DNA from 2 places in the Streptomyces melanosporofaciens genome. Region 2 is predicted to be linked to the other one. Evidence: riboswitches for the same ligand, from Rfam matches in the RefSeq annotation. Region 2 holds a riboswitch; the other holds the start of a gene.

Region 1 (15,902 bases), 4.1 Mb from region 2:
GGCGGCGGCGGACGTGAGCCGGTTGAGCGCGAGGTTGGTGACCGTACGGGCCAGATAGCCCACCGGATTGTCCACAGGGGTGGTCACCTGACTGCAGCGCAGCCAGGTGTCCTGCACCATGTCCTCGGCATCGGCGACGCTGCCGAGCATGCGGTAGGCGATGCCGAACAGCATCCGCCGGTGGCGTTCGAAGGTGGTCGCGTCGATCACGTCCGTGACGGTACCTCGCAGGCGTCCGAGAAGCCCTGGCTGGTCAGGCCGAAGGCGCTGTTGATGCGCGAGCGGTAGTTCTCCAGGGCGACCATGGCGGTGAGTTCGACGAAGGCGGCCTCGCCGAGCCGCTCGATCAGGGTGGCCGCGAGCTCGTCGGTGACGCGGGGTTCGGTTTCGGTCATCGCTTCGGCGTAGTCCAGGACGAGCAGTTCCCGTTCGGTGAAGGCGTCCTGGTGCTCGCGCCACTGCGGGACCTTGGAGATCTTGTCCATCGGGAGGCCGAGGGCGTCGCCCTCCCAGTGGCCGAAGTCCATGCACCACGAGCAGTTGATCCTGGCCGCCGCGGCCATGACCGCGAGGTGCTTGAGGCCCGGGTCGAGGCGGTTCCACTTGGCGGCAGAGCGCTCCTGCCGGACGTAGGTGAGCAGCACCCGCCCGTTGTGACCGATGGCCAGGCCGGGGTCGAGCACCTTGCCGTAGGTGCGCCGGGAGTACCAGGCGCCGATGCGGTTGAGCAGCGTGCTGGGCGGAGCGAGCGAGATACGGGCCATGGCGGGCTTCTCCATCGTGTCGCGGCTGGGGTCGAATGACCTTCCGCAGGTGCGACAGAGCAGCGCGCCGGAGTGTGACATCCGACGGGCACTCATCCGAAGCGGCCGGACCCGGCCGGAGCCGCCGCCCTCAGCACTCGATGACGTTCACCGCGAGCCCGCCCCGCGCCGTCTCCTTGTACTTGACCTTCATATCGGCGCCCGTCTGCTTCATCGTCTTGATGACCTTGTCGAGTGAGACATGGTGGCGGCCGTCGCCGCGCAGGGCCATCCGCGCGGCGGTGACCGCCTTGACCGAGGCCATGCCGTTGCGCTCGATGCAGGGGATCTGGACCAGGCCGCCGATGGGGTCGCAGGTGAGGCCGAGGTTGTGTTCCATGCCGATCTCGGCGGCGTTCTCCACCTGTTCGGTGGAGCCGCCGAGGACCTCGGCGAGGCCGCCGGCGGCCATGGAGCAGGCGGAGCCGACCTCGCCCTGGCAGCCGACCTCGGCGCCGGAGATCGAGGCGTTCTCCTTGAAGAGCATGCCGATGGCGCCCGCCGCGAGGAGGAAGCGGATGACGCCGTCCTCGTCGGCGCCCGGCACGAAGCGCGTGTAGTAGTGCAGGACGGCGGGGATGATGCCCGCCGCGCCGTTGGTGGGGGCGGTGACCACGCGTCCGCCCGCCGCGTTCTCCTCGTTGACCGCCATGGCGTAGAGGGTGATCCACTCCATGGCGCGGGCGGCCGGGTCGCCCTCGGAGCGCAGGGCGCGGGCGGCGGTGGCGGCGCGGCGGCGGACCTTGAGGCCGCCGGGGAGGATGCCCTCCTGGGACATGCCGCGCGCCACGCACGCCTCCATGACGTGCCAGATCTCCAGGAGGCCGTCCCGGATCTCCTTCTCCGTGCGCCACGCCTTCTCGTTCTCCAGCATCAGGGCCGAGATGGACAGCCCCGTCTCCTGGGAGAGCCGCAGCAGTTCGTCGCCGGTGCGGAAGGGGTGGGTGAGGACGGTGTCGTCGAGCTTGATGCGCTCCTCGCCGACCGCGTCCTCGTCCACCACGAAGCCGCCGCCGACCGAGTAGTAGGTCTTCTCCAGCAGCGGATGGCCCTCGGCGTCGTACGCGAGCAGCGTCATGCCGTTGGCGTGGTACGGCAGGGAGCGGCGGCGGTGCAGGATCAGCTGGGTCGACGCGTCGAAGTCGATCTCCTGACCGGACCCGATCTCGGCGCCGAGCAGCCGCAGCCGCTTGGTGGTGCGAATGCGCTCCACCTCACCGTCGGCCGCCTCGACGTCGACGGTGCGCGGGGAGTTGCCCTCCAGACCCAGCAGCACGGCCTTCGGCGTGCCATGGCCATGACCGGTGGCGCCCAGCGATCCGAAGAGCTCGGCGCGCACGGAGGCGGTGTGGGCCAGCAGGCCCTCGTTCTTCAGCCGGCGGACGAACATCCGCGCGGCCCGCATCGGGCCGACGGTGTGCGAGCTGGACGGGCCGATGCCGATCGAGAAGAGGTCGAATACGGAGATGGCCACCGGGGGACTCCTTCGTCTGCACGCGGGGGAGGCGTGCGGGCCGTGCGGGGGTGGTGCGGCGGGGGCGCGCCAGGGCGGGCGCGCCCCCGTGTCCGGGGTTACTCGGACAGATGGGTGTACAGCGGGTGCTTGTCGGCCAGGGCGGTGACCCGGGCCTTCAGCGCCTCCGCGTCGTAGGACGGCTTGAGCGTCTGCGCGATCACGTCGGCGACCTCGCGGAAGTCGTCCGCGGCGAAACCGCGCGTGGCCAGCGCCGGGGTGCCGATCCGCAGACCCGAGGTGACCATCGGGGGCCGCGGGTCGTTCGGGATCGCGTTGCGGTTGACCGTGATGCCGACCTCGTGGAGCCGGTCCTCGGCCTGCCTCCCGTCCAGTTCGGAGTCGCGCAGATCGACCAGGACCAGATGGACGTCGGTGCCGCCGGACAGGACGGCGACGCCCACCTCCCGCACATCGGGCTGGGCCAGGCGCTCGGCGAGGATCCGGGCGCCCTCCAGCGTGCGCTCCTGGCGCTCCTTGAAGGCCGAACCCGCGGCGACCTTGAAGGAGACCGCCTTCGCCGCGATGACATGCTCCAGCGGGCCGCCCTGCTGACCCGGGAAGACCGCCGAGTTGATCTTCTTGGCCAGATCGGCGGTGGAGAGGATCACGCCACCGCGCGGACCGCCCAGGGTCTTGTGGGTGGTGGTGGTCACCACATGGGCGTGCGGTACGGGCGAGGGGTGCAGCCCGGCCGCCACCAGACCCGCGAAGTGGGCCATGTCGACCATCAGGTACGCACCGACCTCGTCCGCGATCCGCCGGAAGGCCGCGAAGTCGAGCTGGCGGGGGTAGGCCGACCAGCCCGCGATCACCAGCTTGGGGCGGTGCTCCTTGGCCAGCCGCTCGACCTCGTCCATGTCGACCAGACCGGTCTCGGCGTCCACGTGGTAGGGCACCACGTTGTAGAGCTTGCCGGAGAAGTTGATCTTCATGCCGTGGGTCAGATGACCGCCGTGCGCCAGGTTCAGCCCCAGGATGGTGTCGCCGGGGGAGAGCAGGGCGAACATCGCGGCCGCGTTGGCCTGGGCGCCCGAATGCGGCTGGACGTTCGCCGCCTCGGCGCCGAAGAGCTCCTTCACCCGGTCGATGGCGATCTGCTCGACCACATCGACATGCTCACAGCCGCCGTAGTAGCGGCGGCCGGGGTAGCCCTCGGCGTACTTGTTGGTCAGGACCGAGCCCTGGGCCTCCATGACCGCCGCCGGGGCGAAGTTCTCCGAGGCGATCATCTCCAGGGTGGACTGCTGGCGGTGGAGTTCGGCGTCGACGGCGGCGGCGACGTCCGGGTCGAGCTCGTGCAGGGAGCTGTTGAGAAGCGACATCAGGGTCCCGATCGGAAGAGGAGGGTCAGTTTTCGGCGAAGGCGGTGTACGCGTCGGCGGAGAGCAGCTCCTCCGGCTCGCCCGTCACCCGCACCTTGAACAGCCAGCCGCCCTCGAAGGGAGCGGAATTCACCAGCGCCGGGTCGTTCACCACGTCCTCGTTGATCTCGGTGACCTCACCGGAGACCGGCGAGTACAGGTCGCTGACCGACTTGGTGGACTCCAGCTCTCCGCAGGTTTCACCGGCGGTGACGGTCGAGCCGAGGTCCGGGAGCTGGACATAGACGACATCGCCGAGCGCGTTGGCCGCGAATTCGGTGATGCCGATCGTCGACACGCCGTCCTCGTCGGCGGCCGACAGCCACTCGTGCTCCTTGCTGTAGCGCAGCTGCTGGGGGTTGCTCATGGTCCGATTCTCCTGGATACGGGGGAGTGCTTGGGAAACGGGTCTTAGCTGGTGGGACGCGACGCCGGTGGGTGCGGTGCCGGGGGGTGCGGCGCCGGGGGGTGCGTGCCTGCGCGGTGTGACACCGGTGGGTGCGGTGTCAGCGCGACGTGACGCCGGTGGATGCGGCGCCGAGGGACTCGGTGCCGGTCCAGCCGACGGTCTCGGTGCCGGTCCATGGGAGGACGCCGGTGGGGCGCGACGCGTTGCGGCGGAACCGCTCAGCGCTCGCGCCGGTAGAAGGGGAGCGCCACGACCTCGTACGGCTCCCGGGTGCCCCGGATGTCCACCGAGACCCCCTCGGTGCCGGGCTTCGCGTACTCCGGGTCCACGTACGCCATCGCGATCGGCTTGCCCAGCGTCGGCGAGGGCGCGCCGGAGGTGACCCGGCCGATCTGTGAGCCGTCGGCGGCCACCACGGCGTATCCGGCGCGCGGCACCCGGCGGCCCTCGGCGACCAGGCCGACCAGGGTGCGCGGGCTGACGGTGTCCGCCTCACGGGACGCGGCCTCCAGGGCCCGGCGGCCGACGAAGTCGCCGGGCTTGTCGAACTTCACCACCCGGCCGAGCCCCGCGTCGAAGGGGGTGGTGTCGGTGGTCAGCTCGTTCCCGTACAGCGGCATCCCCGCCTCGAGACGCAGGGTGTCCCGGCAGGACAGACCGCAGGGCACCAGGCCCACCGGGGCGCCCGCCTCGGTCAGCGCATCCCAGACCCGCTCGGCGTCGTCCGGCGCCAGGAACAGCTCGAAGCCGTCCTCGCCCGTGTAGCCGGTGCGGGCGATCATGGCGGGGACGCCCGCGACGGTGCCCGGCAGCCCGGCGTAGTACTTGAGCCCCTCCAGGTCGGCGTCGGTCAGGCTCCCCAGGATCCCGGGGGACTCGGGCCCCTGGACTGCGATCAGCGCATACGCGTCGCGGTCGTCCCTTACGGTCGCCTCGAAACCGCCGGCCCGCTCGGTCAGCGCGTCCAGCACCACCTGGGCGTTGGAGGCGTTGGCCACGACCAGGAACTCCTCGTCCCCGAGGCGGTAGACGATCAGGTCGTCCAGGATGCCGCCCTCGTCGTCGCAGATCATCGTGTAGCGGGCGCGGCCCACGGCGAGCGCGGACAGCCGGCCGACCAGTGCGTGATCCAGGGCCTGCCCGGCCTGCGAACCGATGAGAGAGATCTCACCCATATGGGAGAGATCGAAGAGCCCGGCGCGGGTGCGCACCGCGGTGTGCTCGTCGCGCTCACTGCCGTAGCGCAGCGGCATGTCCCAGCCGGCGAAGTCGGTCATGGTGGCGCCGAGCGCACGGTGCCGTGCGTCCAGCGCGGTACGGCGTGGGGTGGGCGGGGCGTCGGTCACGATTCAGGCTCCAGGAGATCGGGGTCGCGCGACGGCGAGGACGGACGGCAAGGACGCGTGCGTCCTCCCCATCTGTCATCGGAACCTGAGAGGTTCGCCGTGACGCCCGTAAGGGGCCCGGCTTGCACCTTGGGTGGAGCCGCGCCCGCGGCTCGCTTTTCAGATCTGCCTCGTCCACGCGGTATCGGGGCCTGAGAGATTCAAGGGAGGACTTGCTCCTTCGGCGCCCCGGGCACCCGGCTCATTGCCGGTGACCAAGGACTCTCCCGCGCGGATTCAAGCGGCCGGTATGGAGTTGCGCGCACATCATCGCATGCGTGGCCGAGAAAGGAAGCCCCGATCGGGGCGGCTCCGGCCGGATCGGGCAGAGGCAGCCTTGATGGACATTACCTTTTCTTGACACTCTGCGGGTACGAGCAGCGTTGACCGACCTGGGAGGACGATCACGGTGCATGGGCAGGGAACATACGAGACCGCACAAAGGCTCCTGCCGGCACGGCGTGGCCGCATGCCCTCCGGGTCGACGGCCATCCCCGGCCGGCGCATCGCGGTGCACGATCTGCGCGGCCCGGTGCGAGGCGGCGGTGCGGACCGGCGTGAGCTGCGCTTCCCGGTGGGGGACGTGCTGGTCGCCTCCGGGCTGCCGGGAGCCGGCAAGAGCACGCTGATCAATCGGACGGTGCCCCTCCTGGACGGGACGGGCGCGGTCGTCATCCGGGTGGACTCGCAGAACACCCGGGAGGCGTGGGAGCGCCGGATGCCCGGCTGGCTGCCGTACGCGCTCTACCGCCCGCTGGTCCGGTACGCCCACTACGCCGGGCTGCGCCGGGCACTGCGCTCGGATGTGAGCGTCGTGGTGCACGACTGCGGCGCGCTGCCGTGGGTCCGCCGCTGGCTGGCCCGGGACGCGCGGCGCCGGGGCCGCAGCCTCCATATGGTGCTGCTGGACGTGGACGCCACGGTGGCCCTGGAGGGCCAGGCCGCCCGAGGTCGCGGGGTCTCCGGCTATGCCTTCGGCCGGCATCGGCGCGCGATGCGGCGGCTCATCGAGGGGATGGAGGAGGGGCGGCCCCGGAGGGGTGCGCCTCGGCGGTGCTGCTGGACCGCTCGACCGCGAGCGAGCTGCGCTGCATCTCCTTCGAGTGAGCCCCGCACCGGAAGCGGGCCCCGTACCGGAAGCGGGCCCCGCACCGGAAGCGGGCCCCGCACCGGAGGAGACGGGTGTTCCCCCTCCCCGGGGGCGAGGGGAAAACGCCGGGTGACCTTGGCCGGAAATCGGCCACCGGGGCATCACCCAGTGTGACGGCGGCGCGGGGCCGGGCGAGGTGGGGAAGTGCTGTGGAGATGACGCCGCCCCCGCCGGCCCCGGGCCGCCCAGCCGCTAGGGTGCTTTGGGCAGGTAGGACGAGATGGCGGTTGGACGAAGATGAGCTTCCCGGAGCAGTACGGCATGGCCCCGGCTCACGGAGGATTCCCCGACGGCGCGCAGACCGCGTTTCCGGCGTTTCCCGGCAATGAGCTCGAAGAGGTGATGGCCGCCTCGATCGACGTCCCCGGGGTCGGAGCGCGCATCGTCGAGACACTCTCCCGCAGCCATGTCTGGGTTCCGCTGCCCAACGGCGGTGGCCCGGGCAGCCCGAGCCTCGATCTGCCCACGGTGGAGATCGAGGGCGCCGCGTATGTCCCGGTGTTCAGCTCCGAGCAGCAGTTCCTGCAGCTCGTCGGCTCCCATATGTCCTTCACCATCGCCCCGGCCGTGGAGTTCGCCCGCGGCCTGCCGCCCCAGCTCGGCATCGCGGTGAACCCCGGTGGTGCGGTGGTCGTACCGCTGCCTCCGCCCGCCGTCCGGGAGCTGTGCCGTGCCGGCCGTAGCGAGCTCGACGGCCCGGCGACAGGTGGGCGGGTGCGGCTCTTCGAACCGGACTGGCAGGACGAGCCGGTGGACTTCCTGGCCGCCGCCGGGATCGAGTTCGCCAAGGGCACCGGGGTGCGGACCGCCCGGCGCGCGCTGGCCAGCGTCGAGGGCGACGAGCCGGCGCTCTTCGTCGGCGTGCAGTTGGACGCCCCCGGCCCCGAGGGCCAGGCGCGGGCGGTGGACGCGCTGGGCCGCGCCCTCGGCGTGGTGCCCGTGCGGTGGAAGGTCCAGCTGGTGCTGCTGGACGTGGCGCAGGGGGATCCGGTGGTCGACTGGATGATGGGGCGCGTACGGCCGTTCTACGACCGTGATCTGTGACTCACCCCAGGGTCCGCTACGGGGGCCCGTAAGCTGGTTTGATGACCAGGAGGGGTGCGAGCACGCTCCCCGGTGAGGTGCGGGACAAGGGCGAGAGAAGGGGCGGACCCAGGTGAGCGCGGGCGCGGATTGGGGGGCGGCGGCCGGCCAGGTTGAGCGAGCGTTGCAGCAGGTCGCTCCCGGCCGGTACGACGCCTACGAGGCGCTGCTGCAGGCCATCGGCGAGGGCCAGGTCTGGATGCTGCTGTGGCACGGTGCGCCCGGCACGCCCGAGGCCCAGTACGGGAACATGGATGTGGACGGCCTCGGTTACGCCCCGTGCGTGACCTCCGCACAGGAACTGGCCGCCAGTGGCTGGAACCGTGCGCATGAGGTGGTCGACGGACGCCTCATCGCCGACTCGCTCTACCGCGACCGCTATGGCCTCTGGCTCAACCCCCACGCCCGCGGCGGCGGAGTGGGCATCCCGTGGCCGGATCTGCGCCGGATCGCGGGCGGTCTGGACCGGCTGCCCGCCGGGCCGCTGCGGCTGAGCGAACCCGCCATCGACATCCCGCAGTTCTACGCCCTGCTGGGGCAGAACGCGCATCGCACCACCGCCGTGCGGTCGCTGCGGCGGGTCTGGGTGCAGCCCGCGCTGGGCGCTCCGTATCTGGCCATCGGGCTGGATCTTTACGACAGCAGCCCACCGGCGGTGCAGTCGGTGCGGGTGATGATGGAGCAGTCGATCACCGCCGTGCCGGACGGGCTGCCGGTCTCCACGGTCGCGCTCTCCGACGAGTACGACCCCGTCGCCCTGTGGATGCGGGCCAACGCCCGGCCCTTCTTCGACCGCGACGCCTATGGCACCGCCCCCGCCGCGCCGTCCTACGGCTACGGCTACCCGCCGCCGCGTCCCGCCTACTGATCCGCAGCCTCGGCGAGCCGGTACCGATCCCTCCGTTCCGACCCGCCGATCCGCCGATCCGCCACCGACCCGCTGCTCCGCGCACCGATTGACGGGATTGCCCACCCGGCCTTCCGGGCCTTTGGGGCCGAACATCCCATAGCGGGCGCGAGGTTACTGCTGCGTTCTCGTGTCGCGACCGTCCGTATAGCGGAGCGGTACTCCTCACATCACGGTTAGGCATCCATTGCCCGGGAGTACTGGCGGGTGATCACAAACGCGTTGAAGACTCCCGCTCCAAGGGGTGCGGTTCCTGCGTACGACCCCTTCCGAGAAGGTTCCGTACCAGAACGCGACTTTCACCCGGGTTGTGAACGAAGCCGCCACAGCGGCGAGTCGTGGGCCGGTCACCACCGGTCGAGAGGGGTCTCCACCACGATGACGGCACCATTGCACGGCACGAGCACGGACAGCGATCCGGTGGCGACTGCCGATGTAGCGGCGGATGTGGTCAAAGCGTCCGTCGAAGGCAGATCGCTGCGGCAGATCGCCTGGACACGCCTGAAGCGGGACAAGCTCGCGCTGGCGGGTGGCATCGTTGTCGTCTTCCTGGTTCTGGTGGCGATCTTCGCTCCACTGATCGTGAGCCTGCTCGGGCATCCGCCCAATGAGTTCCACCAGGAGAAGATCGACCCGCTGTTCGGCACCCCGAAGGGGTCCATGGGCGGTATCAGCTCGGACTTCCTCTTCGGCGTGGAGCCGTCCAACGGCCGCGACGTCTTCAGCCGCGTCGTCTACGGCGCCCGGATCTCGCTGCTGGTGGCCTTCCTCGCGGCGGTGGTCGCGGTGGTCCTCGGCACCATCTTCGGCATCATCGCCGGGTACTTCGGCGGCTGGGTGGACTCGGTGATCAGCCGGGTGATGGACATGCTGCTGGCCTTCCCGCAGCTGCTCTTCATCATCTCCCTGGTCTCGGTGCTCCCCAACGACCTGCTGGGACTGACCGGCAGCGGGGTGCGCATCGCCATCCTGGTCTCGGTCATCGGCTTCTTCGGCTGGCCGTACGTCGGTCGCATCGTGCGCGGCCAGACGCTGTCGCTGCGCGAGAAGGAGTACATCGAGGCCGCGCGGAGCCTGGGCGCCGGCCGGCGCTACATCCTCTTCCGCGAGCTGCTGCCCAACCTGGTGGCGCCGATCACCGTCTACGCGACGCTGATGATCCCCACCAACATCCTCACGGAGGCCGCGCTCAGCTTCCTCGGCGCGGGCGTGAAGCCGCCCACCGCCTCCTGGGGGCAGATGCTCTCCAAGGCGGTCGGCACCTATGAGGACGACCCGATGTTCATGATCATCCCGGGTGTGGCGATCTTCGTCACGGTGCTGGCCTTCAACCTCTTCGGCGACGGCGTCCGCGACGCACTGGATCCGAAGGGCACCCGATGACGGTGCGGCACACGGCCGCCCGGCCGTACTCGAACGCATCAGCAGCCCCTGCCGCATCCGGCAGAAGGCTCCCCAAGGTATTCCGCGGCGCCATGCCTAGGACCGCTAACCCGGAGGTTGCAGCAACTATGAAACGGCTCTCGAGAAGCAGGCGGATCGCCGGAGCGGCGGCTGTCGTCGGCGCCCTGCTGGCCACCGCCGGCTGCGGTGGCGGCGGTTCCGACGACGAGGGCTCGGGCGCCGGGTTCAACGCCGCGGTGAAGGGTGTCGCAGCCAAGTCCGCCAAGAAGGGCGGCACCCTCAAGTTCATCAACAAGCAGGAGTTCGACTCCCTCGACCCGCAGCGTCAGTACTACGGGTTCGCCTGGGACTTCTCCCGCTTCTACGCGCGCCAACTGATCTCCTACGCGCCGAAGCCGGGCAACGCCGCGAACGAGCTGGTCCCGGATCTCGCCACCTCCACCGGCAAGATCACAAACGGTGGTAAGACCTACACCTACACCCTGCGCGACGGGATCACCTGGGAGGACGGCTCCCCGATCACGTCCAAGGACGTCAAGTACGGCATCGAGCGCATCTGGGCCAAGGACGTCGTCTCCGGCGGCCCCGGCTATCTGCGCCAGGTCCTGGACCCCAAGAGCGAGTACAAGGGCCCGTACAAGGACAAGTCCAAGGACAAGCTGGGCCTGAAGGCGATCCAGACGCCGGACGACAAGACCATTGTCTTCAACCTCGCCAAGCCCAACGGTGACTTCGAGCAGATGCTCGCGATGCCGACCGGTTCCCCGGTGAAGGCGGACAAGGACACCGGCGCCAAGTACACCAACCGGCCGTTCTCCTCCGGTCCGTACAAGGTCCAGTCGTACAGCCCGGGCAAGAGCCTGTCCCTGGTCCGCAACACCAGCTGGAAGAAGGCGTCCGACCCGATCCGCCCGGCCCTGCCGGACAAGATCTCGGTCACCTTCAACTCCAACCTCGAGGCGATAGACCGGCTGCTGATCAAGGGCGACTACGACGTCTTCCTCAGTGCCACCGGTATGACCCCCTCGGGTCGTAACGACGCCCTCAAGCAGCACAAGGGCAACGTCGACAACATCACCACCAGCTTCGTCCGGTACGTCGACTTCACCACCAAGGTCGCGCCGTTCAACAACATCCACTGCCGCAAGGCGGTCATCTACGGCACCGACTACAAGTCGCTCCAGACCACCCGCGGTGGCCCGCAGGCCGGTGGTGACATCGCCACCAACATGCTCCCCAAGAGCGTGAAGGGCGCGGACGACTACGACCCGTACGGCATCCTCAAGCGCGGCGGCAAGGCGGACCCGGCCAAGGCCAAGGACGAGCTCAAGCAGTGCGGCAAGCCGGGCGGCTTCTCGACCAGCATCGTGGCCCGCAACGACCAGCCCGCCGAGGTCGAGGCCGCCGAGGCGCTCCAGGCGTCGCTGAAGAAGGTCGGCATCAGCCTCAACGTGGAGCCGATCCAGGGCAGCACCTCCGCGAGCATCACCGGTTCGCCGTCGGTGATGAAGAAGCGCGGCTACGGCCTGTCCATGACCGGCTGGGGCCCCGACTTCCCGACCGGCCAGGGCTTCTCCCAGCCGCTGATCGACGGCCGCTTCATCGAGCAGACCGGTAACTACAACGTCTCCGAGACCAACAACGCGGAGATCAACCAGTACTTCGACGACGCGCTCAAGGAGACCGACCCCAACAAGGCGGGCGCGATCTACCAGAAGATGAACCACAAGGTCAGCGACCTGGCCGTGCAGATGCCGTTCATCTACGAGAAGAACATCACCTGGCGCAGCTCGCGGCTGACGAACGCCTTCTCGTCGGCGGCCTACAACGGCCGCTACGACTACTCCCAGCTGGGCGTCGTCAAGTGACGACAGGTCACCTGACCCGTCGCACACCCCACCATCGCCGCACCCGATAGGCCCGAAGGGCAGGTGATGGCCGCGGGTGGTGGCCCGTGATCCCCCTCAACCGGGATCACGGGCCACCCCCGGGCCGCGCACAGTGCTTGCTTATCTCATCCGGCGCTTGTTCGCCGTCGTCGTGATGCTGTTGGTCGTCACCCTCACGACCTTCGCCATCTTCTTCGTGATCCCGAAGTGGGCCGGTTCCGATCCCGCGCTGCTGTTCGTCGGCAAGCAGGCCGACCCCGCGGCCATCGAGGGCATCCGGCAGAAGCTCAGCCTCGGTGATCCGGTCCTCGTGCAGTTCTGGCACTTCGTCCAGGGCCTCTTCGTCGGCCGGGACTACGCCAGCGGTACCGACGTCACCCACTGCCCGGCGCCCTGCTTCGGCTACTCCTTCCGCACCGAGCAGGCGGTGTGGCCGCAGCTCACCGACGCCATGCCGGTGACCCTCTCGCTCGCCGCGGGCGCCTGCCTGCTGTGGCTGGTCGGCGGCATCACCACCGGTGTCGTCTCCGCGCTGCGCCGGGGCACCCTGTGGGACCGCTCGGCGATGACGGTCGCGCTGGCCGGTGTCTCGCTGCCGATCTACTTCACCGGTCTGCTCTCGCTGGCGATCTTCAGCTACTCGCTGAAGTGGGTCAACGTGGACTACAAGGGGCTCGGTGACGATCCGGCGATGTGGTTCGAGAGCCTGATCCTTCCGTGGATCACGCTCGCCTTCCTCTACGCGGCGATGTACGCCCGGCTCACCCGGGCCACCATGCTGGAGATCATGGGAGAGGACTACATCCGCACCGCCCGCGCCAAGGGCCTGCGAGAACGGGTGGTCATCGGCCGGCACGCGATGCGCTCGACCTGGACCCCGATCCTCACCCTGCTCGGTCTCGACCTGGGCGCGCTGCTGGGCGGCGCGGTCCTCACCGAGACCACCTACAACCTGCCCGGCCTCGGGCGGCTCGCGGTGAACGCGATCACCGAGAAGGACCTGCCGGTCATCCTCGGCGTCACCTTGATCGCGGCCGTCTTCATCGTGATCGCCAACCTCGTCGTGGACCTCCTGTACGCCGTCATCGACCCGCGAGTGAGGCTCGGATGACCGACCTGACCAAGCCCTCCGGACAGCCCGGGAACGGCGATCTGCCGGCCACCGGCACCGCCGCCGTGGGCGAGGTGGCCGCGGCGGGCTCGCCCGCCCCCACCGCCTTCCTCGAGGTGCGCGATCTGCACGTCCACTTCCCGACCGACGACGGTCTGGTGAAGTCCGTGGACGGGCTCAGCTTCCGGCTGGAGAAGGGCAAGACCCTCGGCATCGTCGGCGAGTCCGGCTCCGGCAAGTCCGTCACCTCGCTCGGCATCATGGGGCTGCACACCGCCGGGCAGTACGGTCGCCGCAAGGCGCGGATCTCCGGTGAGATCTGGCTCAACGGCCAGGAGCTGCTGGGCGCCGACCCCGACGAGGTGCGCAAGCTGCGCGGCCGCGAGATGTCGATGATCTTCCAGGATCCGCTGTCCGCGCTGCACCCGTACTACACCATCGGCCGCCAGATCATCGAGGCGTACCGGGTGCACAACGAGGTCACCAAGGAGGTGGCCCGCAAGCGCGCGGTCGAGCTGCTGGACCGCGTCGGCATCCCGCAGCCCGACAAGCGCGTGGACAGCTATCCGCACGAGTTCTCCGGCGGTATGCGCCAGCGCGCCATGATCGCGATGGCACTGGTCAACAACCCCGAGCTCCTGATCGCGGATGAGCCGACCACCGCCCTGGACGTCACCGTCCAGGCGCAGATCCTGGACCTCATCCGGGATCTGCAGAAGGAGTTCGGCTCCGCGGTCATCGTCATCACCCATGACCTGGGCGTGGTCGCCGAGCTCGCCGACGATCTGCTGGTGATGTACGGCGGCCGCTGTGTCGAGCGGGGCCCGGCCGAGAAGGTCTTCTACGAGCCCCAGCATCCGTACACCTGGGGGCTGCTGGGCTCGATGCCCCGTATCGACCGCGACCAGACCGAGCGGCTGATCCCGGTCAAGGGCTCCCCGCCCAGCCTCATCAATGTGCCGTCCGGCTGCGCCTTCCACCCGCGCTGCCCGTACGCCGATGTGCCGAAGGACAACATCACGCGCACCGAGCGGCCGGAGCTCAGGGAGCTGCGCGGGAAGGGTGCGGGCGGCGGGCACTTCTCCGCGTGCCATATGTCGCAGGAGGAGCGCACCCGGATCTGGACCGAAGAGATTGCGCCGAAGCTGTGACCGACACGAAGGATCCGAAGATGACGGTCCCGGAGAAGGCGACGACGTCGCCCGAGCCCCTGCTCAAGGTGTCGGGTCTGGTCAAGCATTTCCCCATCAAGAAGGGGCTGCTGCAGCGGCAGGGCGGTGCGGTGCAGGCGGTCGACGGGCTCGACTTCGACGTCCGGCCGGGGGAGACCCTGGGCGTGGTGGGCGAGTCGGGCTGCGGCAAGTCCACCATGGGGCGGCTGGTCACCCGGCTGCTGGAACCCACCTCGGGCAAGATCGAGTTCGAGGGCAAGGACATCACGCATCTGAACACCGCTCAGATGCGGCCGATGCGCCGTGACGTCCAGATGATCTTCCAGGACCCGTACTCGTCGCTGAACCCCCGGCACACCGTCGGCGCGATCGTCAGCGCGCCCTTCCGGCTGCAGGGCGTCACCCCGGAGGGCGGCGTCAAGGCGGAGGTCCAGCGGCTGCTGGCGCTGGTCGGGCTCAACCCCGAGCACTACAACCGCTATCCGCACGAGTTCTCCGGCGGTCAGCGGCAGCGCATCGGCATCGCCCGGGCGCTGGCCCTCAAGCCCAAGCTGGTCGTCGCCGACGAACCGGTCTCGGCGCTGGACGTGTCGATCCAGGCGCAGGTGGTCAACCTGCTGGACGACCTCCAGGACGAGCTGGGCCTGACGTACGTGATCATCGCGCATGATCTCTCGGTCATCCGCCATGTCTCGGACCGGATCGCGGTGATGTACCTCGGGAAGATCGTCGAGCTGGCGGACCGCAAGGACCTTTACGAGCGTCCCATGCACCCGTACACCAAGGCGCTGCTGTCCGCGGTGCCGGTGCCGGACCCCAAGCGGCGCGCCAAGCGGGAGCGGATCCTGCTCAAGGGCGATGTGCCCTCGCCGATCTCCCCGCCGTCCGGCTGCCGCTTCCACACCCGGTGCTGGAAGGCGACCGAGGTGTGCAAGAGCCAGGAGCCGCCGCTGGTGACGCTGGCCACCGGCCACCAGGTGGCCTGCCACCACCCGGAGAACGCTGCCGATCAGGCGCCGCAGGAGAAGCCCGGTGCCGAGGCGGCACGGAAGGTGACGAAGAAGACCGAAGGCTGAGACGGGACGGGGCCCGGACGGGACCGGGGGCATCCGCGGATAACAATGTCGGGTGCTCATCGAACTGTTCACCCCGTCCGTCCAGCACGCGCTCGAAGTCGCCGGGATCTTCGTCTTCGCGATGTCCGGCGCGCTGCTCGCCGTGCGGAAGAACTTCGATGTCTTCGGTATGGCGGTGCTCGCCGAGGCCACCGCGCTGGGCGGCGGGATCTTCCGCGACCTGGTGATCGGCGCGGTGCCGCCCATCGCCTTCACCGATCTCGGGTACTTCCTCACCCCGCTCGTGGCCACCGGCATCGTCTTCTTCCTCCACCCCGAGGTCGAGCGGATCACCGCGGCGGTGGGGGTCTTCGACGCGGCGGGCCTCGGGTTGTTCTGCGTCGAGGGCACGATGAAGGCGCACGACTTCGGGCTCGGCGTCACCGCGTCCGTCACCCTCGGCATGGCCACGGCGGTCGGCGGCGGTGTGATCCGCGACCTGCTCGCCCATGAGGTGCCCTCGCTGCTGCGCTGGGACCGGGACCTGTACGCCGTCCCGGCCATCCTCGGCTCCTCGATAGCGGCGCTGCTGCTCCACTTCGACGCCCTCACGGCGGCCACGAGTGCGCTCGCGGCCGCCGTGACGTTTGTGGTGCG
Region 2 (15,902 bases):
CGTCGCCGGCCGGACGGGTCGAACTCACCGGCTATGAGCTTGTCCCCCATCGAAGCGTCCCTCCTCGAGTGGATCATCGGTGCCAGCCGTCTGCACACCACGCTCGATGATGCCCACCAATGTGATCGATAACGCCCCGCGATCCCCACCCAGCCGGTAGGCTCTCTGGAACTGTTCATTGCGCCGGAACAATGGACCGGCGAGTTCCAGCCTACCGCGCCGGCCTCAAAATGCCAGGTCATATCCGTTCATCTGGCATGGAATCGGGGAAAATCCCCGCCTTCTCGGGGTCTGGATAACGTCTTGTCGGCAATGCGGGCAGCGGCTAGATGAAACACAACGGGAACATGTGTCGTATAAACTCGGCTAACGAGGCAGAGAGATAAGGCCCGAACGGTCTGTTCCGGTTCCCCTCTGACCCGTGTTCCACCGACAGCGCCGCCCAAACCCGGCCCGCTATCGCTTCACCGTGTCTCCAAGCGAGAGGCGACCCACCATGCCGCTGCATGTGCCCCAGGCCCCCGCGCCCGCCCTGCGCAGCGTCCTCACGGCCCTTGATTCCCCCACCGCCGTCCGCGAGGCCCGCACCCCGGTACTCTCCACGCTCACCGGCCCCTTCGAACCCGAACTTCCGCTCCCCGTCCATGTCCTGGACGACATCACCACCGCCGATGCCCCGCCACGCACCCGGCTCACCGGCTGGCGCTTCCTGATCCGCGACGGCAACCGCACGGTGGCCGCCGCCGAGGCGATGCTCACAGCCGACGGCTGGGCCTTCTCACACTTCTCCGAGGGCCCCTATGTCAGCTCGGCCGAACTCGCCCTGAGCCAGGCCGAGTCGCTGCCCTCGGCGTACCAACCGCGGCTGCTGTCCATCCCCGAGCTCTACATGGTCACGCTCTGGCTGCACGGCGACCTCGCGGCGGACGGCGCCGAAGGCGGCCTCGGCGCGGGGGACCTGTTGGTACCGCTCGCCCCGGCCCCACCGGGGATCGCACCCCACCGGGCGCATCGCGCAACGGATCTGCTGCCGCTCCTCACCCACCGGCTCACCCGGGCCCCCTTGCTTGGCTCACCCGCCTGACCTGGGCCTCCGTCAGGTTGGGAGCGCCCCGTGACCGCCGGGTCACGGGGCGCTCCGCAGCATCCTCGTAACAGTCCGGCGGCGATGAACCGTCCGGACGGGTGATGCGTCATTATCTAGCGAGACCGGTACCGCGAAATCCCTGCGGATTCCAGGCCGTAGGGCAACACTGGAGCAATCGACCGACTCAAACCACGGGGGGCGGCATGAACGCCGCAGCGAGCCGCAGGACCTTCACCACTCCGCAGCGAAAGAACCCTGTCATGTGCCAGCATCAACCACCCTGCCCGTCAGCCGACTCCGCCGACCGGGAGGCCGCCCATCTGGTGGCGCACCACCCGGAGCAGGGATGGAGCCTGCTGTGCAACGGCGTCCTGCTCTTCGAGGACACCGGTGAGCTGCTGCCGGACGGGCGCGTCATCGCACCCTGCCGGCCGCGGGGTTCCGAGCACATCGTCACCGCGGCCTGACGGCCGCCCACACCGTCACCACGGCCTGACCCGCCGTCGACGGCACGTACCCGCAGGGGCCGGCCCGGCGTATCCGCCGCACCGGCCCCATTGACGCGTCTGCGAGTCTCCGAATTCCGAGGGCTGGTCCTCAGCCCTCGTAGGACTCCAGCGGCGGGCAGGAGCAGACGAGGTTACGGTCTCCGTAGGCCCCGTCGATCCGCCGCACCGGCGGCCAGTACTTGTCGGCCGCCGAGACCCCGGCCGGGAAGACCGCTTCCTCCCGGGAGTACGGGTGGTCCCACTCCCCGGTCAGCGACGCCGCCGTATGCGGGGCGTTCCGGAGCGGGTTGTCCTCCTTGGCCCACTCGCCGGAGCCGACCTTCTCGATCTCGGCCCGGATGGCGATCATCGCCTGGCAGAACCGGTCCAGCTCCGCCAGGTCCTCGCTCTCGGTCGGCTCGATCATCAGCGTCCCGGCGACGGGGAACGACATCGTCGGCGCGTGGAAGCCGTAGTCGATCAGGCGCTTGGCCACATCGTCGACCGTCACGCCGGTGGCCTTCGTCAGCGGCCGCAGATCCACGATGCACTCATGGGCCACCAGGCCGCCGGGGCCGGTGTAGAGCACCGGGTAGTGCGGCTCGAGACGCTTGGCAACGTAGTTGGCGCCGAGCACCGCGACCTGGGTCGCGCGGCGCAGCCCCTCGGCGCCCATCAGCCGGATGTACGCCCAGGAGATCGGCAGGATCCCCGCGGAGCCCCACGGCGCGGCCGAGACCGGGCCGACGCCGGTGGCCGGCCCTGCGGCGGGCTGCAGCGGATGGTTGGGGAGGTAGGGCGCCAGGTGCTCGCGCACCGCGACCGGACCGACGCCGGGGCCGCCACCGCCGTGCGGGATGCAGAAGGTCTTGTGCAGGTTCAGATGCGAGACATCGCCGCCGAACCGGCCCGGCTCGGCGAGCCCGACCAGCGCGTTGAGGTTGGCGCCGTCCACGTAGACCTGGCCGCCCGCATCGTGCACGGCCGCGCAGATCTCGGTGATGTGCCCCTCGAACACACCGTGGGTGGAGGGGTAGGTGACCATCAGCACGGCCAGTTCGGCACCATGCTTCTCGATCTTGGCGCGCAGGTCGCCGGTGTCGATCTCGCCGTCCTCACCGGTCTTGACCACGACGACCTTCATGCCGGCCATCACGGCGCTGGCGGCGTTGGTGCCGTGCGCGGAGGACGGGATCAGGCAGACGGTGCGCTGGGTGTCCCCGTTGGCGCGGTGATAGGCGCGCACCGCGAGCAGCCCGGCGAGCTCGCCCTGGGATCCGGCGTTCGGCTGCAGGGAGACCTTGTCATAGCCGGTGACCTCGGCCAGCCGCTCCTCCAGCTCACGGATCAGGGTCAGATAGCCCTGGGCCTGCTCGGCCGGTGCGAAGGGGTGCAGCGCGCCGAACTCGGGCCAGGTGACCGGCTCCATCTCGGTGGTCGCGTTGAGCTTCATGGTGCAGGAGCCGAGCGGGATCATGCCCCGGTCCAGGGCGTAGTCCCGGTCGGCCAGCCGCCGCAGATAGCGCAGCATCGCCGTCTCGGAGCGGTGCTGGTGGAAGACCGGGTGGGCCAGATAGCCGTCGTGGCGCAGCAGGGCCGCGGGCAGCGCGTCCGGCGCCGCGGCGTCCAGCTCGTCGATGCCGGGGATCCCGGTGGCGTCGCCGTTTCCGCCGTCCACCCCGAAGGCGGACCACACGGCGGCGAGCTGCGCACGGGCGGTGGTCTCGTCGCAGGCGATGCCGACGTGGTCGGCGTCGGTCAGCCGGAGGTTGACCCCGGCCTCCCGGCCCGCGGCGACGACCTCGGCGGCCCGGCCCGGCACCCGCGCGGTGAGGGTGTCGAAGAACGCGCCGTGCACCACCTCGACACCGCCGGCCCGCAGCCCCTCGGCGAGCACCGAGGCGTAGCGGTGAGTACGGCGAGCGATCGCGGCGAGCCCGTCCGGGCCGTGGTAGACGGCGTACATCCCGGCCATCACGGCCAGCAGCACCTGAGCGGTGCAGATGTTGCTGGTGGCCTTCTCCCGGCGGATGTGCTGCTCACGGGTCTGCAGCGCCAGCCGGTACGCCTTGTCGCCGTCGGCGTCCACGGAGACCCCGACCAGCCGGCCGGGAAGGTTGCGGGCGTAGGCGTCGCGCACCGACATGAACCCGGCGTGCGGTCCGCCGAAGCCCATCGGGACGCCGAATCGCTGGCTGTTGCCCACCGCGATGTCCGCGCCCAGTTCGCCGGGCGAGGTGAGCAGGGTGAGCGCGAGCAGATCGGCGGCGACGGTGACGACGGCGCCCAGCTCATGGGCGCGCTCGATGACCGGCCGCGGATCGCGCACCACGCCGGAGGCGCCCGGGTACTGCAGCAGTACGCCGAAGACCCCGCGCTCGGCGATCTCGTCCGGAATGCCCTCGGTCAGATCGGCGACGACGACCTCGACACCGGTCGGCTCGGCGCGGGTCCGCAGGACCGCGACGGTCTGCGGCAGACACTCGGCGTCGACCAGGAAGACGCCCTCCTTGACCTTGCCGACGCGCCGCGACAGCGCCATCGCCTCGGCGGCCGCGGTGGCCTCGTCCAGCAGCGAGGAACCGGCCGTGGGCAGCCCGGTCAGATCGGCGACCACGGTCTGGAAGTTGAGCAGGGCCTCGAGCCGGCCTTGGGAGATCTCCGGCTGGTAGGGCGTGTACGCGGTGTACCAGGCGGGGTTCTCCAGCACATTGCGCAGGATCACCGGCGGGGTGTGGGTGCCGTAGTAGCCGAGACCGATCATCGACGGCAGCACCTGGTTGCGGTCGGCGAGCCCGCGCAGCTCGGCGATGACCTCCGGCTCGCTGCGGGCCGGGGGCAGCGCATCCAGCGCCTCGGTGCTCTTTATGACCTCCGGTACGGCGGCCTCGGTGAGCTCGTCCAGCGAGCCGAAGCCGACGTGGGCGAGCATCTTGGCCTGCGCCTCGCCGTCGGGGCCGATATGGCGCTGCTCGAACGGAGTACCGCGTTCCAAGTCGGAGAGTGCGATGCGATTGGCGGTCATCTGCGGGGGCCTCCTGGTCTGTAACGACCGGCGAGGGGCACCGCGGCGCGGGTGCCCGGACGGCCTCCCCCTCTGTCATCTCAACCTGAGAGCTTCACCGGTCCACATACCGCCTGACCGGTTTTCACCGTCGGTGAGGAGGGGTTCCGGGGCTCTGCTCGCCCGTGGCCCGCCCTGCTTTCCAGAGTGACCTCACCCGCACGGTACGTGTGCCTGAGAGATTCCGGGGAGGGTTTGCTCCTTCGGCGCCTCCGACAGCGTCGGCGGAGGACTCTCCCGCACGGGGTTTACAGCCACAGTCAGCGTACCAGCGGTTCTACCGTGGGGGACGGTCGCCGGCGTTCGAGTGGCCGAGCACGGCGATGTGCCTTTTTGTAGGTATCAATGGCCACTTGCCACCTGTGGGAGAGAGCGTGCAGACCGATATCGACCCGCGGACCCTGATCGGCCGCAAGGCATTCGACCGCGAGGGCTCCAAGATCGGCACCGTGGACGAGGTCTATCTCGACGACGCGACCGGCGAGCCCGAATGGGCGGCCGTACGCACCGGGCTGTTCAGCCGGGACGTCTTCGTGCCGCTCGAACCGAGCGAGGTCGTCGGCGACACCCTGCGGGTGCCGTACGACCGAACACTGATCAAGGACGCCCCGGACTTCGGCGTCGGCCGCCACCTCTCCCCCGAGCAGGAGCTGCAGCTCTACCACCACTACGGGCTGGACGTCACGGGCTGACCTTGGGCCTGGGGCCGACCCTGCTCGTGGCCTGGGGCGGCCTGTTTGTGTCCCGGGGCCTGCTCGCGGCACGGGGCCTGGTCGCGGCTTGGGCCGTGGCCCTGCATGTCACCTGGGCTCTGGCCCTGCTCGTGGCTCAGGACCTGCCCCCGCTCGGGTCCGCCGCCGAATCCCGGGGCCAGATCATCAGCGCCCTCGGCCAGGCCGTCCGGCCCCGCGGCCAGGTCATACGCGCCCGGGGCCAGGCCCTCCGGTCCCGGGGCCCGCTCGCGGCACGGGCCGTGGCCCTGCATATGGCCTGGGGTCCGCTCCCGCTCGGGTCCGCCATCCGGGCTCGGGGCCAGTCCATCCGGTCCACCCGGTCCCGGGGCCAGGTCACCCTCGGTCTGCTCTTGGCCCGGGGCTATGCGCTCCCCCACGTTCAGGCCCGTGGTTCCCTCCCGGCCCGTGGTCCCGTCCGGGGCCAGGTCCGAAGCCGCCTCCGGGGCCACGTCGAAGCACGGACCCGCGGCGTCCTCCGGGATCGGGCCGGCAGCCTCCTCCGAGACCGGGTCCGCGACCTCCTCCCGGGCCACGTCAGCGCGCAGGCACGCGGCGTCCTCCGAGACCAGGTCCACAGCCTCTCCCGGGATCGAGTCCGGGTCCGGGGCCGCCTCCCGGGCCACGTCCGGGCCCGGGCTCGCGGCGCCCTCCGGGACCGGGCCCGCAACCTCCTCCACGGTCGGGTTCGCGTCCGGGTCCGGACCCACGGCCGGGTCCGGGGCCAGATCCGCGTCCGGGCCCGGGTCCGCGCCGACGTCCGGGTCCGGGTCCACGTCGGGAGCCGCGTCCGCGTCCAGGGTCGCGGCCTCCCCCGGGATCGCGTCCAGGCCCGGAGCCGCATCCGCGTCCGGTCGCAGCAGGGGCAGCGGTTCGGTCGGCTCCAGCGCCGGGTCGTCCACCGCGAACGTCCGCACCCGCCCCGGCCGCGACCACGGCTCCTCGAAGCGCACGGTCACCCGGCCCACCCCGCTCCCCTGCACCCAGCCAGCCCCGTACTCGGCGTGCCGCACATCGGAGCCCGGCAGCCAGTGGCGCGGCTTCTCAGCGTCCCCAGAAGCCTCTCCCGCGCCCTCTCCCACACGATCCGGCCCCTCGGGCCCCGGCACGCGCCGGGCGTCCCCCAGGGCCTCATGGGCCGCCTGCGCGGCCTGCGCGGCCTGCGCGGCCTGCGCGAAGAGATCCTCCTGGGTGTAGTCCGCCAGACCGCTGACCCCGACCCCCAACAGCCGCACACCCGCCGTGGTGTCCACGCCGTCGATCAGCCGCGCCGCGGCCTCCCGCACCACCCCCGGATCGTCGGTCGGCCCGCGCAGGGTCTCCGAACGGGTCAACGTGGAGAAGTCGTACCGCCGCACCTTGATCACGACCGTCCGCCCCGAGCGGCCCGCCTCGCGCAGCCGCCGCACACAGCGGTCGGCGAGCCGTGCGATCTCCAGCTGCACCCGGGTGCGGTCGGTGAGGTCGACGTCGAAGGTGTCCTCCACCGAGATGGACTTGGCGTCCCGCTCGGCGACGACGGGCCGCTCGTCCCGGCCCTCGGCCATCAGGAACAGCGACGCTCCGTGGGCCCGGCCCAGCAGCCGCACCAACTCGGCCTCGCCCGCCTCCCGCGTCTCGGCCACGGTGTGGATCCCGGCCCGGCGCAGCGTCTCCGCCGTGGCGGGGCCGACGCCCGGGAGCGTCCGCACCGACATGGGGCCGAGCAGCTCGCGCTCCGTCCCCGGGTCGATGACCACCATGCCGTCGGGCTTGGCCTGCTCCGAAGCGATCTTGGCGAGCATCTTGGATCCGGCGAGCCCCACCGAGCCGGTCAGCCCGGTGGCCGCCTTGATGTCGGCCCGCAGCCGCTCCCCCACGGCGCGCGCCGCCCCCACGGTGGGCTCGGTGCCGCCCGCCTCCAGATCGACGAACGCCTCGTCCAGACTGAGCGGCTCCACCAGCGGCGAGAGCGTGTGCAGCAGGGTCATGACCGCGTCGCTCACCGTGCGGTAGAGGGTGAAGCGGGGGATGAGGAACGCCGCGTTCGGACACAGGCGGCGGGCCTGGGCCATCGCCATGGCCGAGTGCACCCCGAACACCCGGGCCTCGTAGGAGGCCGTGGCGACCACGCCACGCGGCCCCAGACCCCCGACGATCACCGGCTTACCGCGCAGGCTGGGCTTGGATGCCTGCTCCGCCGAGGCGTAGAAGGCATCCATGTCCAGATGGAGAATCGTCGGCGCACCCCTCACACCTACGATGCTGCCGCACCCCACTGACAATGGGCGGCACGACGGCCCGGAGGCGGGCCCGGGGCGCCGCTCGGCTCACGTCCGGGGCGGCGCCTGGCGAACGGCGCCCGACGAAAGGACGAGCGCTCAACCGGCCCGGTTACGACGCGCCGCGAGCTCATCGGTGGGGTTGTGCCGGATCAGCGTCTCACCCGTGTCCACCCGCTCGCCGTGCAGCTGGGACAGCGCCCTCTCGACATCCCGCCAGACGACGCCCACGGCGATCCCGAAGACACCCTGACCGCCCTGGAGGAGGTCCACGACCTCATCGGGCGAGGTGCACTCGTAGACGGTCGCGCCGTCGCTCATCAGCGTCATCTGGGCCAGGTCGTCGAGCTCCCGGGCACGCAGATGGGTCACCGCAGCCCGGATGTTCTGCAGCGATACGCCGGTGTCCAGCAGCCGCTTCACAATCTTGAGGACGACCACGTCCCGGAAGCTGTAGAGCCGCTGGCTGCCCGAGCCGTACGCGGGCCGGACGCTCGGCTCCACCAGGCCCGTCCGGGCCCAGTAGTCGAGCTGGCGGTAGGTGATGCCCGCGGCCGCGCATGCGGTGGGTCCGCGGTACCCGACCCGCTCCGTCTCCCCCGCGGCGGGCTCACGCGGCGGTGCTGCCTGTGCCGCGACCCGAGCCTTCAAAGCCGGATCGGCCGGTGCGCTCCCCTGGAGCGTATACGGACCGCCGGCTGCCGTGCCGTCGCCGGTGCTTCTCACGCCGACCTCCGTCCTCGACCTGCCATCTTGAAGGTAGGCAGTCACCCGGGGTGCGTCAACGATCGCCACACTCGGCACGCCGAGTGATAATCACCCTAAGGGTGGTTTCCCGTGTCCCTCGTCCGGGAAAGGCTACTCGAATGCGCGAGCGAGGACCGGCATACCGTTCACTGGCTGCTGGTTCCGAAGTCCTCGGGCGAGATCTGGTCGAGGAACTCGCGGAACTTCTCCACCTCGTCCTCCTGCTCGTCCGGGATCGCGATACCGGCGTCGTCCAGCACGCCGTCGCTGCCGTAGATCGGCGTTCCGGTGCGCAGCGCGAGCGCTATGGCGTCGGACGGCCGGGCACTGACCTCCACGCCGCTGGCGAAGACCAGCTCCGCGTAGAAGACCCCCTCGCGCAGATCCGTGATCCGGACCTCCGTCAGCTGCTGGCCGACCGCTTCGAGTACGTCTTTGAAAAGATCATGGGTCAGCGGGCGCGCCGGAGCCATGCCCTGCTGAGCGAAGGCAATCGCGGTCGCCTCACCTGGTCCGATCCAGATGGGGAGGTACCGGTCGCCTCCCACTTCACGCAGGAGCACGATCGGTTGGTTGGAGGGCATTTCCACCCGGACACCCACGACGTCGAGCTCGTTCACACAGCAACCCTAGGACGTGCCCGGCCGGTTTGGATAGTCGGGGCCCGGTCGATCACCGCTCCTGGACCCTCAGAGCCGACCGCACCAGCGCCGCGTGCAGCTGTACGGAGAGGGTGGCAAGCTCCCGCACACTGGCCTCCGCATGCGCTCTGGTCTGCGGGTTTCTATGCAACCGCAGCGGAGCGACCACCTGCTCGACCATGCCGGCCTCGCGCTCGGCGGAGGCTTTCATGATTCGCAGATGACGTGGTTCCAGGCCGAAACGACCAAGTTCGGCGATGAGCCGGGCGACGGTCACCGCCTCGATGTCGTACCCGCCGTCCGCGGTCGGCGCGAGCAGCCCGTACGACTCCCATTCGGCCAGCTGCACCTCGCTGACCTCGGCCGTTGCCAGCAGCTCGGCACGGCCCAGCCGGGCGGCCGTGGGGCCGTCCGCGGCCGCCCCGGTACCGCCGTCGAGCGCACCGGGCTGCCGTGCTCCCTGCGGAACGGCAGGAAGCTGCAACGGCTCGCCCCGATCCAAGGCGTCCAGATGCTCCCGGATGACCTTGAGCGGCAGGTAGTGGTCACGCTGCATCCGGAGGATATGGCCGAGCCGCTCCACATCCCGCCGGCTGAATTTGCGATAGCCGGAGGGCGTCCGCCGCGGCTCGACCAGACCTTCCGACTCCAAGAAGCGGATCTTGGAGATGGTGACCTCGGGGAACTCGTCCCGCAACAGATTCAGCACGGTGCCGATGCTCATCGACCGGCTGCCCGTGGGGGCGGTGCCGGTACCGGCACCGCCCGACGGTGTCTGAAGCATGGACCTCCCCTGACGGGTCAGATGCCGACGCCCCGCTGGCTCGGGTAGAAGACCAGCCGGTACTTACCGATCTGCACCTCGTCGCCGCTGGCCAGCACCACCGGCGCGTCGATCTGCTCCCGGTTGAGGTACGTCCCGTTGAGGCTGCCGACGTCCGAGACGGTGAAGCTGCCGTCCTGGCCGCGCCGGAACTCCACATGGCGGCGGGAGACCGTCACATCGTCCAGGAAGATGTCGCTCTGCGGGTGACGGCCCGCCGTGGTGACATCACTGTCCAGCAGGAAGCGACTGCCCGAGTTCGGCCCGCGGCGGACGACCAGCAGCGCCGATCCCATCGGCAGCGCCTCGACGGCGGCCTGCGCCTCCGGGCTGAGCGACGGCAGCGGCGTCTGCCCGGTCACCTCGGAGTCGTACGCCTCGAGACCCGAGATCGAAATGGTGGAGGTGGTCTCCGAGGCACGCTCGGAGGGGGCGCCGCCCCGCAGCGGGGCGCCGCAATTGGAACAGAACCGGCTGGCCTCCGCGTTCCGGTGGCCGCACCGCTGACAGACAGGCAAGCCGAACCCTCCACCACTGTGAGCGGCCGATGGCTCCTGGAAACCTATGGGGCCGGTCGCGGAGGGGTCAACAGACTCGCCCTGGGAGCCGACCTGGTCCCGGAACAGCGGGCGCTCCTCGGTCCCCCCTCCGCTCTCCTCCGCGGCACGCGAGGCGCGGTGGCGAGCGGTACTGCTGCCGCCATCCTGGCGGGCACTCTTGCCGAACAACTTCCCGAACAACTTCACGGGCGATTCCCCTTGACTGAAACAGACCCGCCCGTGGGGCAGGACAAACCCTCGATGCACACACCAGACGGTCCGGACATCCTCACAACGTCCGTGACCACCAGACAGTTTCCATCACGCGCGGATCTTCTGGTGCGTTGACCCCCCGCGTCCACATGGTCTCCCCGAGAGACCCTCATTTCGAACCGCCTCACCGTGATGACGACCGAGCGTAGTCAGGCCGCTTCGCCGATCGCAAGGCATCCACAACGATCTTCTTCTCCCGCCGCACGGACACAGTGGCCTGCTCCTTCTCCAGGCTCTGCACCACCCCGCCGGGGATGTTCAGCGCCGGCTCCAGATCTTCCGGCTTGCCGATCACCTTCACAACATACGGTTGCGTCACTTTCCGTCCATCGATCTGGATCGCGCCACCGCTGTCCGCGAAGTAGGTGCCGGCGACCACTCGCACCTTGCCGATCTGGATCGCCTCGGCGCCCGCCGCGCGCAGCTCCTGCACCGTGTCGAGCAGCATGTCCGACTCCACGGAGCCCCGGGAGTCGTCGATGGTGATCGTGATGCCAGGACCTTGTGCTGCCACCGTACCCGCGAGCACGCCCAGCTGCTGCTCCTTCTGAAGCGTCTGTTTGCGGGCCTCCTCGGCCTGGTCCGAGCTGTTCTCCAGCTCGGTGCGCTGGTTCTCCAGCCGTCGCTTCTCGTCCTGGAGCCGCTGGGTGCGGGAGTCCAGCTCGTCGAGGATCCGGACCAGGTCCTCCTGCCGGGCGCCGCGCAGCACGCTGTTCTCGTTGGTCGAGCGCACCTGGATGGCGAGGCCCAGGCCGAGGCCGAAGAGCAGCAGGGCGACGATCAGCTGCGCACGGGTCAGCCGCGGCGGCCATACACCCTTCAGCAGCCGCTGGCGGCCGGACAGGGCCTCTTCCGACCCCTTCTCGGCCCCGCGGCCGCCCTGCCCGGCTCCGGGGCCGGGGGCGGGCCCCACACGCTCCCCGGGGCCGCTCCTGGGCCCGCCGGGGGGCCTGGTGCCCTCGGCGGGCGGCGTGGGCGTGCCGCCCGGCTTGACGGGCCGGCCCTGGGCCTGCGGCGGCAGAGCCTCGGGCAGCACGGCCTTGGGCAGGGGCGTCCGGAGAGCGACGTCCTTGAAACCGCCCGGCGGCGGCCCGGCGGGCCTGCCCGGCTCACTCCGCTGAGACGCGGACGGCCTTCCCGACTCACTCCGCGGGGGCCCGGCGGGCCTGCCCGACTCACCTCGCGGGGGCGTGGACGGCCTGCCCGGCTGCTCCCGTACGTCACGATGCTCGGGCTTCCGGGCGGGCGACGGGGTGCCCGGCCGCGGCGTTTCGGCCACCGACGGCCGCTCCGGCCGCGCCCGCTCGCGCGGCTCCGGCTCCCCGGACGGCGCGGGCTTCTCGGCCGTCTCCGGCCGTCGCGGCGGCTCGGGCGATCGCCGCGGCGGCTCAGCGGCCGGTTCGGTCTCTCCGGCCTTCGCTGCCGGCTCGGGCTTCTCGGGCCGCTCGGGCTTCTCTTCCCTCTCGGCCAGTCGCGGCGTTTCGGCCGACCGTCGGTTTTCGGCCGACTCCGGCCGCTCGGGCTGCTCAGGGGTGTCGTCGGTCGTCATCGGCCTCACGCCCGGAAGACATGGCGGCGGATCGCGGCCGCGTTGGAGAAGATCCGGATACCGAGCACCACCACGACTCCCGTCGACAGCTGGGCACCGACGCCCAGCTTGTCACCGAGGAAGACGATCAGTGCGGCCACCACCACATTGGACAGGAACGATACGACGAAGACCTTGTCGTCGAAGATCCCGTCCAGCATCGCCCGGAAGCCCCCGAAGACCGCGTCGAGTGCCGCCACGACGGCGATCGGCAGATAGGGCTCGACCACCGTCGGCACCACGGGTCGAACCACAAGTCCGACCACGACTCCCACGATGAGCCCCAATACGGCGATCACGATGTGCCCTTCCCTGTGTCGGCGTCACCCTTGCCGGAGCCACCGGCTATCGGTTCCGCGGTGCGTACGATCAGGCTCGGCGCGGCCGGAAGCCGGAGCGAGTCCTGGGCGGAAATGCTCGTGCGGATGTCATAGTTCTGCTGCAGCACATGCAGATACTGGCCGTCCGCGCTGTTCTGGAAGGCGGTGCTCAGCCGCTGCCCGTCCCCCACCGCGAGCACCGTATACGGCGGCGCCAGCGGCTTGTTGTCGACCAGTATGGCGTCTCCCGCGGCCCTGATCGCCGAGAGCGCCGTCAGCCTCTGCCCGTTGATCGAGATGGCCTCCGCGCCCGACTCCCACAGGCCGTTGACGACGCGCTGCATGTCGTGGTCGCGCACCCGGCCGGTATCGGAGAAGTCGGCGCTCTCCCGTGGTCCCCCGCCGCCGCCGGCCGCGCCCTTGGCGTCGTCGACCACCAGCTTCACCCCGGGGCCGGTCACTTCGTTGGCCCCCGAGAGCAGCGCCACCAGATCGGCCTTGGCTCCGCCGTGCTTCTCCAGTGCCTGCCGCTGCTTCTCCCCGACCTCGCCACGGAGCTTGTCCACACTCCTGGCGAGCTCGTCCGCGTTCGAGTTCCCCGTCTCGATACGGTCGATCAGTTCTCCCCGCTCCTTGGCCAGCGTGGGCGCCGATATCCGCGCCTCGGCGGCGCCGACGGTGATGACCACCGCGACCAGGACAAGGCCGAGAGCCAGCCCCAGTTTGGCCCGCAGGGTGCGCGGCAGGCCCGAGCGGCCGGTCTCCCCGCGCCGCGCGGCGGCCTCGGCGTACCCGTCGTCGAGGCTGTGATCCATCACATTGGTCAGCAGCGACATGGACGCGTCGAGGCGCGGGCGAGGGCGCGGCGATGCTGTGCTCCGAACGGGGGGCGGCTGCGACATGCCGCACATCGTCGCACGTGGGGGCCGCCGCCACCGAATGGCCCCTCCGGCGTGCCGGATCGGGGACCTCGGGGCGGCGCCCCCCACGCGCTCAGACGTGCGGAGACGGCCTCGGGATCAGCGCCCCGCGCTGTCCACCACGCTCGACCACTCGTCCAGCAGGGCCTGCGCGGACGCGTCGTCCGGGCCCTCCGCCCACAGATGGGTGACCGCCTCGGCCGGGTCGGGCAGCACCATGACCCACCGCCCGTCGGCCTCCACGACCCGCACCCCGTCGGTGGTGTCCACCGAACGGTCGCCCGCGGCCTCCACCACATGCCGCATGACCAGGCCCTTGACCGCCCAGGGGGTGGCCAGATCACGCCGCTGGACATGCGCCCGCGGGATCCGCGCATCGATCTGGCTCAGCGTCAGCTGAGTGCGCGCCACCAGCCCGATCAGCCGGACGAAGGCGGCCGTACCGTCGAAGACGCTGCTGAACTCGGGAATGATGAATCCGCCGCGCCCGTCACCGCCGAAGATGGTGGTCTCCGACCGGGCGACCCGGGTCAGATCGTCCGCCGCGGTGGTCGTCCACTCCACCTGCGTGCCGTGATACGCCGCCACCTGCTCGGCGATACGGGTCGTGGTCACCGGAAGCGCCACCCGCCCGCTGCGCCGCTCCGCGGCCACCAGGTCCAGCATCACCAGCAGCGTCCGGTCGTCCTCCACGATGCGGCCCCGCTCGTCGACGAGCGAGAACCGCTCACCGACCGGGTCGAACCGCACTCCGAACGCGGCACGCGCCGAGGCGACGATCTCGCCGAGCCGGGCCAGCCCCGATCGGCGGGCGTCGGCGGTCTCCGTCGGACGCGCCTCGTTCAGACCGGGGTTGATGGTCAGCGCGTCCACCCCGAGCCGTCCCAGCAGGCTCGGGAGCACCAGCCCGGCGCTTCCGTTGGCGGCGTCCACGACGACCTTGAGACCGGATTCGGCGATCCCGCTGATGTCCACGGCGCGCAGCAGCGAGCCCGTGTACGAGTCGAAGACGCTCGACGGGAAGCTGAGGTCACCGATCTCGCCCGGGAAGGCCCGGCGGTACTCCTGGCGGGCGTAGACCCGGTCCAGCTTCCGCTGACCGGCCGCGGACAGATCGGCGCCCCGCTCGTCGAAGAACATGATGTCCACCGAGTCCGGCACCCCGGGCGAGGTCCGGATCATGAACCCGCCGGCACTGCCGCGCGCGGTCTGCTGCCGGGCCACCGGCAGCGGTACGTTCTCCAGGTCCCGTACGTCGATGGCGCTGGTCTGCAGGGCGGAGATCATCGCCCGTTTGAGCGCCCGCGCGCCCCTGGAGTGGTCACGCGCGGTGGTGACTGTGGAGCCCTTCTTGAGGGTCGTCGCATACGCTCCGGCGAGCCGCACCGCCAGCTCCGGGGTGATCTCCACATTGAGGATGCCGGAGACGCCGCGGGCGCCGAACAGATGAGCCTGCCCCCGGGACTCCCAGATCACCGAGGTGTTGACGAACGCGCCCGCCTCGATGGTCTTGAACGGATAGACCCGGACATTGCCCTGGACGATCGATTCCTCGCCGATCAGGCACTCATCGCCGATGACGGCCCCGTCCTCGATCCGGGCGGCGCGCATGATGTCGGTGTTCTTGCCGATGACACAGCCGCGCAGATTGCTCTGCTGGCCGACGTACACGTTGTCGTGCACCACGGCCTTGTGCAGAAAGGCGCCGCTCTTCACCACGACATTGGAGCCGACGACGGTGTGCTCACGGATCTCGGTGCCGGCCTCCACCTTGGCGTAGTCGCCGATGTAGAGCGGACCGCGGAGCACGGCCTCCGGATCCACATCCGCCCCTTCGGCGACCCATACGCCGGGCGAGATCTCGAATCCGTCGAGTTCGACGTCGACCTTGCCCTCGAGAACGTCGGCCTGGGCCTTCACATAGCTCTCGTGGGTGCCGACGTCCTCCCAGTAGCCCTCGGCGACATACCCGAAGATGGGCTTGCCTTCCTTCATCAGCTGGGGGAAGACATCTCCGGACCAGTCGACCGGAACGTCGGGCTCGACATAATCGAAGACCTCCGGCTCCATGACATAGATGCCGGTGTTGACCGTATCGGAGAAGACCTGACCCCAGGTCGGCTTCTCCAGGAAACGCTCGACCTTTCCGGCCTCGTCGACGATGGTGATACCGAATTCGAGGGGATTGGGGACGCGCGTCAGACAGACGGTGACAAGGGCTCCGTTTTCCTTATGGAAATTGATCAGATCCGTAAGGTCGAAATCCGTCAGGGCGTCACCCGAGATCACCAGAAAGGTGTCGTCCTTGAGCGCTTCCTCCGCGTTTTTGACGCTACCGGCAGTGCCGAGTGGCTTCTCCTCATTCGCGTACGTGAGCTCCATACCGAGCTCCTCGCCGTCACCGAAGTAGTTCTTCACCA

The links. Region 2 has a riboswitch for glycine ahead of gcvP (aminomethyl-transferring glycine dehydrogenase). Riboswitches for the same ligand answer to the same signal wherever they lie in the genome.
Region 1: it holds a riboswitch for glycine, as region 2 does, so the genes downstream of both, gcvT (glycine cleavage system aminomethyltransferase GcvT) here and gcvP (aminomethyl-transferring glycine dehydrogenase) in region 2, are expected to answer to the same signal.

The regions. Positions count from the first base shown of each region.
Region 1 covers NZ_FNST01000002.1:4,952,668-4,968,569, forward strand. The annotation lists gene BLV72_RS24325 (RNA polymerase sigma-70 factor) at 1-210, opposite strand, end outside; gene BLV72_RS24330 (carboxymuconolactone decarboxylase family protein) at 207-845, opposite strand; gene BLV72_RS24335 (L-serine ammonia-lyase) at 895-2,277, opposite strand; gene glyA (serine hydroxymethyltransferase) at 2,376-3,641, opposite strand; gene gcvH (glycine cleavage system protein GcvH) at 3,667-4,047, opposite strand; gene gcvT (glycine cleavage system aminomethyltransferase GcvT) at 4,308-5,435, opposite strand; glycine riboswitch at 5,605-5,714, opposite strand; partial or broken gene BLV72_RS24355 (AAA family ATPase) at 5,944-6,581, shown strand; gene BLV72_RS24360 (enhanced serine sensitivity protein SseB) at 6,862-7,668, shown strand; gene BLV72_RS24365 (enhanced serine sensitivity protein SseB C-terminal domain-containing protein) at 7,781-8,575, shown strand; gene BLV72_RS24370 (ABC transporter permease) at 8,993-9,997, shown strand; gene BLV72_RS24375 (ABC transporter substrate-binding protein) at 10,126-11,886, shown strand; gene BLV72_RS24380 (ABC transporter permease) at 12,044-13,018, shown strand; gene BLV72_RS24385 (ABC transporter ATP-binding protein) at 13,015-14,169, shown strand; gene BLV72_RS24390 (ABC transporter ATP-binding protein) at 14,190-15,266, shown strand; gene BLV72_RS24395 (trimeric intracellular cation channel family protein) at 15,319-15,902, shown strand, end outside.
Region 2 covers NZ_FNST01000002.1:9,063,194-9,079,095, reverse strand. The annotation lists gene BLV72_RS41470 (glutamate-cysteine ligase family protein) at 1-50, opposite strand, end outside; gene BLV72_RS41465 (hypothetical protein) at 497-1,084, shown strand; gene BLV72_RS41460 (DUF5999 family protein) at 1,348-1,554, shown strand; gene gcvP (aminomethyl-transferring glycine dehydrogenase) at 1,685-4,600, opposite strand; glycine riboswitch at 4,666-4,790, opposite strand; glycine riboswitch at 4,792-4,889, opposite strand; gene BLV72_RS41450 (PRC-barrel domain-containing protein) at 5,014-5,331, shown strand; gene BLV72_RS52270 (DNA polymerase IV) at 5,307-7,604, opposite strand; gene BLV72_RS41440 (MerR family transcriptional regulator) at 7,731-8,357, opposite strand; gene BLV72_RS41435 (bifunctional nuclease family protein) at 8,525-8,998, opposite strand; gene ftsR (transcriptional regulator FtsR) at 9,051-9,803, opposite strand; gene BLV72_RS41425 (double zinc ribbon and FHA domain-containing protein) at 9,821-10,648, opposite strand; gene BLV72_RS41415 (DUF881 domain-containing protein) at 10,779-11,675, opposite strand; gene BLV72_RS41410 (small basic family protein) at 12,209-12,541, opposite strand; gene BLV72_RS41405 (DUF881 domain-containing protein) at 12,538-13,464, opposite strand; gene BLV72_RS41400 (mannose-1-phosphate guanyltransferase) at 13,582-15,902, opposite strand, start outside.